DNA from 4 places in the Parabacteroides sp. B2-S-102 genome. Region 2 is predicted to be linked to each of the others. Evidence: riboswitches for the same ligand, from Rfam matches in the RefSeq annotation. Region 2 holds a riboswitch; each other region holds the start of a gene.
What was found. A riboswitch is a leader RNA that binds a small molecule or an ion and turns the genes downstream of it on or off. The one in region 2 is predicted to bind cobalamin.
Positions count from the first base shown of each region.

Region 1: linked by a shared signal. The riboswitch ahead of NBH07_RS02680 (sirohydrochlorin cobaltochelatase) and the one ahead of NBH07_RS08135 (porin family protein) in region 2 are both predicted to bind cobalamin.
Region 3: linked by a shared signal. The riboswitch ahead of NBH07_RS15485 (TonB-dependent siderophore receptor) and the one ahead of NBH07_RS08135 (porin family protein) in region 2 are both predicted to bind cobalamin.
Region 4: linked by a shared signal. The riboswitch ahead of NBH07_RS15540 (TonB-dependent receptor plug domain-containing protein) and the one ahead of NBH07_RS08135 (porin family protein) in region 2 are both predicted to bind cobalamin.

Region 1 covers NZ_JAMOKM010000001.1:625,679-627,885, forward strand. Annotated here, with positions in the region: gene aspT (aspartate-alanine antiporter) at 1-797, opposite strand, end outside; cobalamin riboswitch at 883-1,080, shown strand; gene NBH07_RS02680 (sirohydrochlorin cobaltochelatase) at 1,209-2,126, shown strand.
Region 2 covers NZ_JAMOKM010000004.1:298,814-301,020, reverse strand. Annotated here, with positions in the region: gene coaW (type II pantothenate kinase) at 1-497, shown strand, start outside; cobalamin riboswitch at 517-719, shown strand; gene NBH07_RS08135 (porin family protein) at 1,012-1,620, shown strand; gene priA (replication restart helicase PriA) at 1,708-2,207, shown strand, end outside.
Region 3 covers NZ_JAMOKM010000013.1:11,425-13,631, forward strand. Annotated here, with positions in the region: gene NBH07_RS15485 (TonB-dependent siderophore receptor) at 1-1,173, opposite strand, end outside; cobalamin riboswitch at 1,250-1,446, opposite strand; gene NBH07_RS15490 (threonine/serine exporter family protein) at 1,561-2,207, opposite strand, start outside.
Region 4 covers NZ_JAMOKM010000013.1:29,672-31,878, reverse strand. Annotated here, with positions in the region: gene NBH07_RS15545 (TerB family tellurite resistance protein) at 1-535, shown strand, start outside; cobalamin riboswitch at 715-911, shown strand; gene NBH07_RS15540 (TonB-dependent receptor plug domain-containing protein) at 1,024-2,207, shown strand, end outside.

The DNA.
Region 1 (2,207 bases), on a different contig from region 2:
ACATCGGTTAGTACATTATTAATACGGACACGCTCCACGAACAAATGCCGTCCTAATTGGTCCAGATATTCCTCCAACTGCTTTACGCTTTTACCCTCCTTGAACCATTCATTACTAATCTTATAGGCCCGGAAAGTTACCGGACGGGCGGCAGGCATAAAGCCCGGTTGCTCGCTCTCGTCGTTATTTCCCATTTTAGCCTCTAGCTCTTTACAGGCTTTTTTCACGTAGTCGAGTCCTCCTAAAAGACGTGGCCCGATATCACTCACCAACCATGCGGATCCTGCCGTACCGAAAATATAAGTTACCGCATAGGCCACGGGCATTACATTTACCATAGCGCTTTTATCCGTATCGCTAATATTCATCTGTCCGATCGTATCTTCGGCAACTCCTAATACTGCCGACATCGTCTGGGAGCCCGCCAATAATCCTGCGGCCTCGCCTGCGTTATATCCCATAAGTTTCGCTAACAAAAAAGGAGCGATCAAACAAAATATACACATGACGGCGGCGAAAAGCATTTGAGGAAGACCTTCCTTTTTCAATCCCCGGAAGAACTGTGGCCCAACACTATATCCTACAGCGAAGAGGAACATCAAGAAAAAGACGGACTTTAACGGTCCGCTTATATCGATTTTTAATTGCCCGATCAATACACCGACCAATAATACGCTGGTAACCGTTCCCAGCGTGAACTTCTTTATCTTAAACTTGCCAATCCAGAAACCGAGAGCTAAGGTTATGAAAATAGCTAGCTCCGGATAATGTTGAAGTAAATTAGTTATCCATTCCATATCTATTTATTTGATGTTAAACAAAAAAGATGCTATTGAAACAGGGATTCTTTGAAAGATGTTGTTACTTTTCGGGATTATTTATATAAATTTGCGACCGCTTAGGTGATAGAGTTTGTCTACCGACAATTCTATAAAAGGGAATCCGGTTAGAATCCGGAACAGTGCCCGCTACTGTGAAGCTCTTGAAAAGGAAAGCGTTCTGCTATGCCACTGTCTTAAGAAAGATGGGAAGGTTGCTTTCCGAGCCAGTCAGGAAACCTGCCAAGCGAAGTAATGATTAATTCCTCCCGGGGTTAGGAGTAATTAAGAGGATAGAAATATCACCTATATCTAAAAGATGTTGGAGACGGAATAATACGTTGTCTCCGTGGGATTGATATGTAATCTAATTATTAATATATTCATATGATGAGGAAACACTTACTATCTTTCTTCCTGCTGGTCATCAGCCTAGTTTGTCGTGCGCACGATGGCGAGAATTTTGTAGCATCCGATTTATTCGCCTCTTTACAACCGGGCGATAAGGCCGCTTTATTGATGGTACATTTTGGAACAACCCATGATGATACCCGTGCCTTGACAATCGACGCGATCAATCAAAAAGCGAAAGAAGCTTTCAAAGATGTTGAGTTGCGTGAGGCATGGACTTCTCGCATTGTAATGCGCCGCTTAAAAGCTCGTGGCGTAGAGAAACTGAACCCGATCGAGGCCTTGGAAAAATTAAAGACTGATGGTTATACACATGTCTTAATCCAATCCACGAATATAATCGAAGGTATCGAGATGGAATCCTTACGTAAGGATGTTGCCACCATGAAATCTTCTTTCAAGGAGATTCGTATCGGTAATCCTTTATTGTATACACCGGAGGATTATGAGGCGGTAATCGCCGCTATCATAAAAAATGGGGCGAAAGAAGGCGCTACTTTATTGGTAGGCCATGGCACTTATACACCGGCGACGGCCCAATATGCTATGTTGGATTATATGTTGAAGGAGAAGGGATTCAAGGATTATTCCGTAGGAACCATCGAGGGCTATCCTACTTTTGATACGATGGTAGCCCAAGTAAAGGCCAATGGAACGAAGAAAGTCTTGTTGATACCATTTATGTTTGTTGCCGGAGACCATGCGAAAAACGATATCGCCGGTGATTGGAAAGAGGAATTGGAAAAGAAAGGCTACGAGGTAAGCGTATTTATGGAAGGTCTGGGACAGAATCCGGATATCCAGAAGATCTTCATCGAACATGCCCGTTTCATGGCTAAACATAAGATGATCGATATCGTTGATAAGAAGAAAGCTTATGCGGTAGAGAAGGACTAAAAAAGTTCACTACACAATGTTTTTTATTCCTTTCGGAAGAAAAAGTAATTCCTTCCGAAAGAAACTAAATTTTCATTCGAA
Region 2 (2,207 bases):
TCGAGCATATCGGGGGATTGGGTATCGGTGGCGGAACCATCCTCGGCTTGTCTAAGCTATTATTGAAAACGCATGACTTTCACCAAATAGCGTCTTTGGCTGAGCATGGTTCCCTGAATGATATCGACTTGCATATCCGGGATATTACGCCGCATCCGCTACCCGGCCTGCCGCTAGACGTGACAGCCTCTATTTTTGGAAAAGCGGATGCGAACGCTAAGGTTGAGGATATCGCTCTCGGTATCGTTCATATGGTCTTGCAGACTATCGGGCAAGGAGCTGTTTTCGCCTCGTTAAATGGCGATATCAAGAATATCGTGTTGATCGGTAACCTGACTCGCTTGCCGCAATGCCCGGATATTTTCCCCTGTCTGGAGGAGATGTGCGATGTCCATTTCAAGATACCGGAGTATGCCGAGTATCGCACGGCTATCGGGGCGGCTTTATGTTATATCAGGAACCGGGAATATAGGGATATTTTTTGTGGAAAGTGTTAGGCTACATCAAAACTTTATGTATCTTTGCTACATGCTTTGTTCCCTTTCGGCAATCGCCGGATAGGGATTAAAAGGGAATCGGGTGAGAATCCCGGACAGTCCCGCTGCTGTAAGCTTCATAAACGGGTTGAGCAATACTGTTGCCACTGTTCACTCAAGTGAATGGGAAGGCGCTTAAGACCGGAAGTAAGTCAGAAGACCTGCAAGGCGTGTATATTTTCGACGGCTTCGAGGAAAGGCCGGAAGAGAACGCAAGAACCGTATCCGGTTTTTACTATTCTTTATCCAAGGTTTTCTTATCAAGTCGTCTCATGGTTTCGGATAATTATTTTGCCATAATAATTAGGGAAAGAAGCATGAATCTGACCGACGGGATGAGCTCCGTATGTAAGATGCATGCTTTCTTTGAGTTTAAAGGACTGGGGTATTCCGTGAACACTCTATAGAGAATATTTGTTTATTATTAGAAAAGTGCGTTTATTTGCAACGAGTAATTAACAAAAGAAGTATGAATATGAAGAAAATCGTGGGATTTCTTATGGTTGCCTTGTTAGCGTTGATGGCGCTTCCGGCGAACGCTCAGCTTAAATTCGGTATCAAGGGAGGTGTGAATATATCGTCTGTCCATTTCAACTCGGACGTGTTGAAAGCGGATAACGTAACCGGCTTCCAAGTGGGGCCGATGATCGAGACGACTTTGCCGTTGGTGGGTGTCGGGATCGATGCGGCCGTGTTGTATTCGCAAAAAGGTTTGGAGACGACTTCGGTTGGCGGGGTTAAGACTTCGATGAAGACGGATTATATCGATGTTCCGGTCAACTTGAAATGGAAATTCGGCTTACCGATCGTCAAAGCGTATCTGGCAGCCGGTCCGTATATCGGTTTCCGTGTAGGCGGTGATAAATTTTGGGATATCCCGGGTTCCGTAGCGGATCAGGTGAAGGCGAAGAATTTCAGCGCAGGCCTTAACTTCGGTGCCGGCGTGGAGTTGATCAGCCACTTGCAGGTGGGTTTCAATTATGGTCTGGGACTGACTGATAACTATAGCATTGAGAAGGTGAACCTCTCCGACGGTGCCGGAAAGAATCGTGGATGGTCTATCACGGCAGCGATCTTGTTCTAAATAGGTGAAAATAAAATGAGAGAGGCTGGGCTTTAGAAGTCCGGCCTTTTTTGTTATTTTTGGGCTCGTAATGAAACACCTGTTTGAATGAAATATGCGGACGTCATACTTCCCCTTCCTTTGGAGAATAGCTATACCTATCGGATACCCGAAGATCTGGAAAGAGCCGTGACTCCCGGTTGCCGGGTGATCGTGCATTTCGGGAAGAAACGATATTATACGGCCATCGTCATGGAGGTACACGACCGGGAACCGGTATCCGATTTTGAGACGAAGGAGATCTACGCTTTGCTGGATGCCACTCCGGTGCTCCGCCGTCCGCAACTCCGTTTCTGGAAATGGATATCTTCTTATTATATATGTAAGCTGGGCGACGTGTATAAGGCGGCCTTGCCTTCCGGCTTAAAGTTGGAAAGCGAGACGGCGGTTACTTATAATGAGGATTTCGAGGCTACCGCCCCCTTGCGCCCGAACGAGCAAGCGGTACTGGATGCCTTTAGCGGGGTTTTGAAATTGACGATCTCGGAGTTGGAGAAGAAGACCGGTCTCCGAAATGTTGTCCCGATCGTCTCTTCCTTGATGGTGAA
Region 3 (2,207 bases), on a different contig from region 2:
GCGGGCGGAACTTCTGAATGACCAGTTCTGGTTGAAACGGTGGGTCAACTGGAAACCAACGCTATTATTGGTAAACTTGCCATAGGCCCACGGTTCGCCAAGGAATGTCTTGAATCCGTTATCTATCACCTCATTGTTGATATGCAAAACGCCCGGATCCTGTGTCCTTTTATCCCGGAAGATATCGGCATCGATATTAAGGGTGGTCTTGCGTCCTAAGTCAATGTCGATGACTGGGGTGATGTCGTATCGTTTGCTGTTTTGCGGTTTCCTGAATTTGTCGGCATCTTCATACATTCCGTTCAAGCGGTAACGGATGGTCTTTTTGGTGTTCAGCGGGCCGGAAATGTCGATAGAGGCTTGCTTATAGTCGTAACTGCCGTATCTGATCGTAGCGCCATACCGGGGCGTATATAAGGTCGGCTTGGTGATAAAGTTGATGATACCTCCGGGCTCTACCGCTCCATAAAGGACAGATGCCGGGCCTTTGAGTATCTCTATACGCTCGATACTGGATAGCGCGTCGTTCGAGAACTTTAGGTATCGTACCCCGTTCCTGAAATAGTTACGGGAGTTCGTCATGGAGAAACCACGGGAAGAGAAGACCTCGTTGATGTTGGAAGCCTCGCCGGAAGGTCCGCCTTTCACGCCGCCCAGGTTCCTTACGGCCTCGGTCATGGTGGTAGCCTGTTGGTCTTCCAATAATTTCCGGGTCGCTATGCCTACGGTTCCGGGTATTTCCATCACGGGGATATCCATACGGGTAGCCGAATTAGCGATGTCGGAGTTATAACTCTGTGGTTTTGCCCCGACGATATCTACCTCGGGTAATCCTAATAGTTTGTAAGATAACTGAATCTCCATCTCGTAATTTCCTTCTCCCGCGGGAATATCCCGGATCGCCGAGACGGTGTTGTAACTGTTGGTGATTAGTACGTGGTCCTTCGTGTCCTTTAGTGATAAGGAGAAATACCCATCCGTATCTGAAATAACCCGTATATCCGTACCCTTAATGTAAATGACAATGTTTGCCATCGCCTTGTTGTCTTCATCTACGACCGTACCGGATATGACTCTGGAACTTCCCTCGGATGGCCTACTTTGAGCGACCGTCCGGGTGCCACACAAAACAATCCCGCTAACAATTAGCAGGAACAAATAAAAGTGTCTCATAATGTATAAAAATTAATTACGCAGTTTACATCTCTAATGTAATCGTTCCACTAGTTCCCCAAATCCCGGGAGAATCTATTTCTTTTTTTATCTGGCAGGTTTCCTGACTAACCCGGAAAGCGACCTTCCCATCTTTAGAAAAGACAGTGGCATGAAGAAGCTTTCCTCTTTACGGGTTTTACAGTAGCGGGCTCTGTTCCGGAATCTAACCGAAATTCCCTTTTATAGACTTGCAGAATGCAACGTCTATCACCAAGACATCACAAAAGTATAGTATTGATAGGGCTTTTTTTAATGAAATATGTTAAATATATTGAACGTGTTAAACAATTTGGCATATCCTTATGCGATAGTTTTTCCCGGACTAATCTTTATGGAAAAGTTTTTTCACCATTCAATGAACTTTCCTCTTTCCCGGCGCTTTTCCAGTTCCTCTTGTAAATGTCGTTGGCGATCTTTGGCGATGTAACGACGGGCGAAGATGTTCGGGACAGCTACACCGAGTGAGATACAAAGAATGATGAGTGCGGAATTGATCCCGTTGAAGAATGCGTTTGTGACCTCACCGACTACTCCATGCAGGTTTATAAATGCCAGTAATGAGCGATACATGAGTACTCCCGGAATCATAGGAATGACAGATGGAATCGTCAATACGTGATTGGGAACATGGCACCAATGAACCGCTTTTACGGCAAGGAGGCTGACTACGAAGCTTCCCATAAACGAGCCGATCACAGGACCATAACCTAATTCGAAGTTCACAAAGTTACGGGTACATACCGCAATGATACCTCCTACGGCTACCACCCATAATAATCGGCGTTGAATATTGAATATCATGGAGAAGCCTATGGCGGAGATAGCTGCCGCTAATGCATATATGTAGTACGGGTCATGTGGAACCATATTTAATTCACTGAACTTATGATCTATCTCGACATCATTCATGACAAGTACCCGCATGGCGAATGCGATACCGAAAGTCATGGCGGCTACCATCATGACCGTATTGGAGGCCCGGGTGATGCCGA
Region 4 (2,207 bases), on a different contig from region 2:
GGAATACGTCCGTCAATTCCTTCGGAGAAACTTCGGCGAGATCGCCGTAAGCCAAGGTGAGGAGATATTGCTAAAGCTTTTCGACCAAGCTAAACGCATGGATCAGGAGAACAACATGGGATTCAAGAATACCATCTGGGAATGCGGAACCCAGATCGCATACAACCTAAGTTATGAGGAGCGGCTGCAATTGCTCGCGTTCCTCGCCGAGATCGCTAAGAGTGACGGGAATGTGTGCGCGGCCGAGATCAATGCCTTGAAAGAGGTAGCGATGGCGATGGGAATGTCTGATAGAGAAGTTGAATCCATGTTGAACCTAAAAGGAAGTTCCTTGGACGATGCCTACAAGGTGCTAGAGATAGAACCGACCGCCACGGACGAGGAAGTCCGTGCCGCCTATCGCCGGATGGCCGTCAAGCATCATCCGGACAAAGTAGCCAGTTTGGGAGAAGACATCCGCAAGGCCGCCAACGAGAAGTTTCAGAAAATAAATGAGGCCAAGGAAAGGATCTATCAATCGAGAGGCTTGAAGTAAGATTCGACAAACAGTATTACTTACGAATTGTCAGCCAATTACATTTACCTTCTTTATGATGTAAATATTCTTTCTCCTAAATAGAAGTGGACAGACATATCATACCTTACAAAAACGCAATCGGCTGTTTATAGAAAAACTTTTTCATATATATTTTCTAAATATTAGAAAACATTCATATCTTTGCCTCCGATTTTAGTAATCAAGCTATCACATAGTTTGGTGAGAGGGAATCCGGTGTGAATCCGGAGCTGTTCCTGCAGCTGTAATCCTCATTAAGTTGGTTAGAAGTTCAAAAGCCACTGTTCTTGAATTGGAATGGGAAGGTTTCTAACCAGAGGAGAGCCAGAATACCTGCTAAAGTCTTACAATAACATCAAGCTTCCAGGATAGAAGTATGTGTCATACAAAAAACGATTCAATTTATTTTTTGAGACATAACCAGATAGAGGCTTGTTGTTTTATTTTGTGTACAAATAAAACACTATATGAGGCTTTTAGCATTCGCTATTCTGGTGGCATGCGTACAATCCGTATGCGCCCAAAGCATATTGAAAGATCCGAAGGAACTTTCCGTGCTATTGAACGAGGTCGTGGTCACCGGTACGGGTACCGAACACTATCTGAAAGACGCCCCTGTGCAAACAGAGGTAATCACCGGCAAAGCCCTTGACAGTTACCAAGGACGCAGTATGCAAGATATTCTGGAAGGACTGAACGCTTCCATCACCTTCAATCCGAGCGACATGGGTAGTGGCATCCAGATGAACGGATTAGGCAACGATTACATCTTGATCCTTATCAATGGCAAACGGATCAACGGAGATACCGGCGGACAAAACGACTTGAGTATTATCAACCCCGCCAATATCGAACGTATCGAGATCGTAAAAGGTGCCGCCTCTTCCCTGTATGGCTCGGACGCTATCGCCGGTGTTATCAATATTATCACGAAAAAGAACCGGGATAAAGTGAGCCTATCGAATACGACTCGTGTCGGATCATATGGAGATATATTGGAAAGCATACAAATCGGCTTTGGGCATAAGAGAGTGAATTCCACCACCTCACTTAGTACGACCCATACGGACGGCTGGCGAAATACGACCCAAGAATGGGACCATCACGAGGTAATGGATGGAACCGTGACACGAACCGTAAACCGATCCACGAACTTTACGCTAAGGGAGAACTTAACCTACAAAGTGAACGACCGGCTGAGCCTCTCGGCCGATGGCTCTTTTTACCAGAAATGGAATTATCGTCCGCACGGCGCATTCAAGTATTATACCTATGATCAATTCTACCGGAACTTCGATGTGGCCGGAGGAGCTAAATACACATTGGGAGGACTGAATTTTCTTTCGGTAGACCTAACTTATGGTAACTATAGCTATTTCTATAATTACCATCATAAAGATGTCACGAACTTCTTCGATCCGGAGACGGATTTACGTATCACTCGTTATCCCGGAGAACATATTCTGGAAACCTCTCAACAACGTTTCCTAGGACAAGCCAAAAGCGTATTCCACCTCGGGGAAAACAATATCCTAAGCGCCGGACTCGAATATCAATACGATCATTTGAAATCTCCCCGGCGTATCGAGAACGGGAAAGCCTCCGTATTTACGGCTTCCGCTTATGTACAAGACGAATGGAATCCGACGGA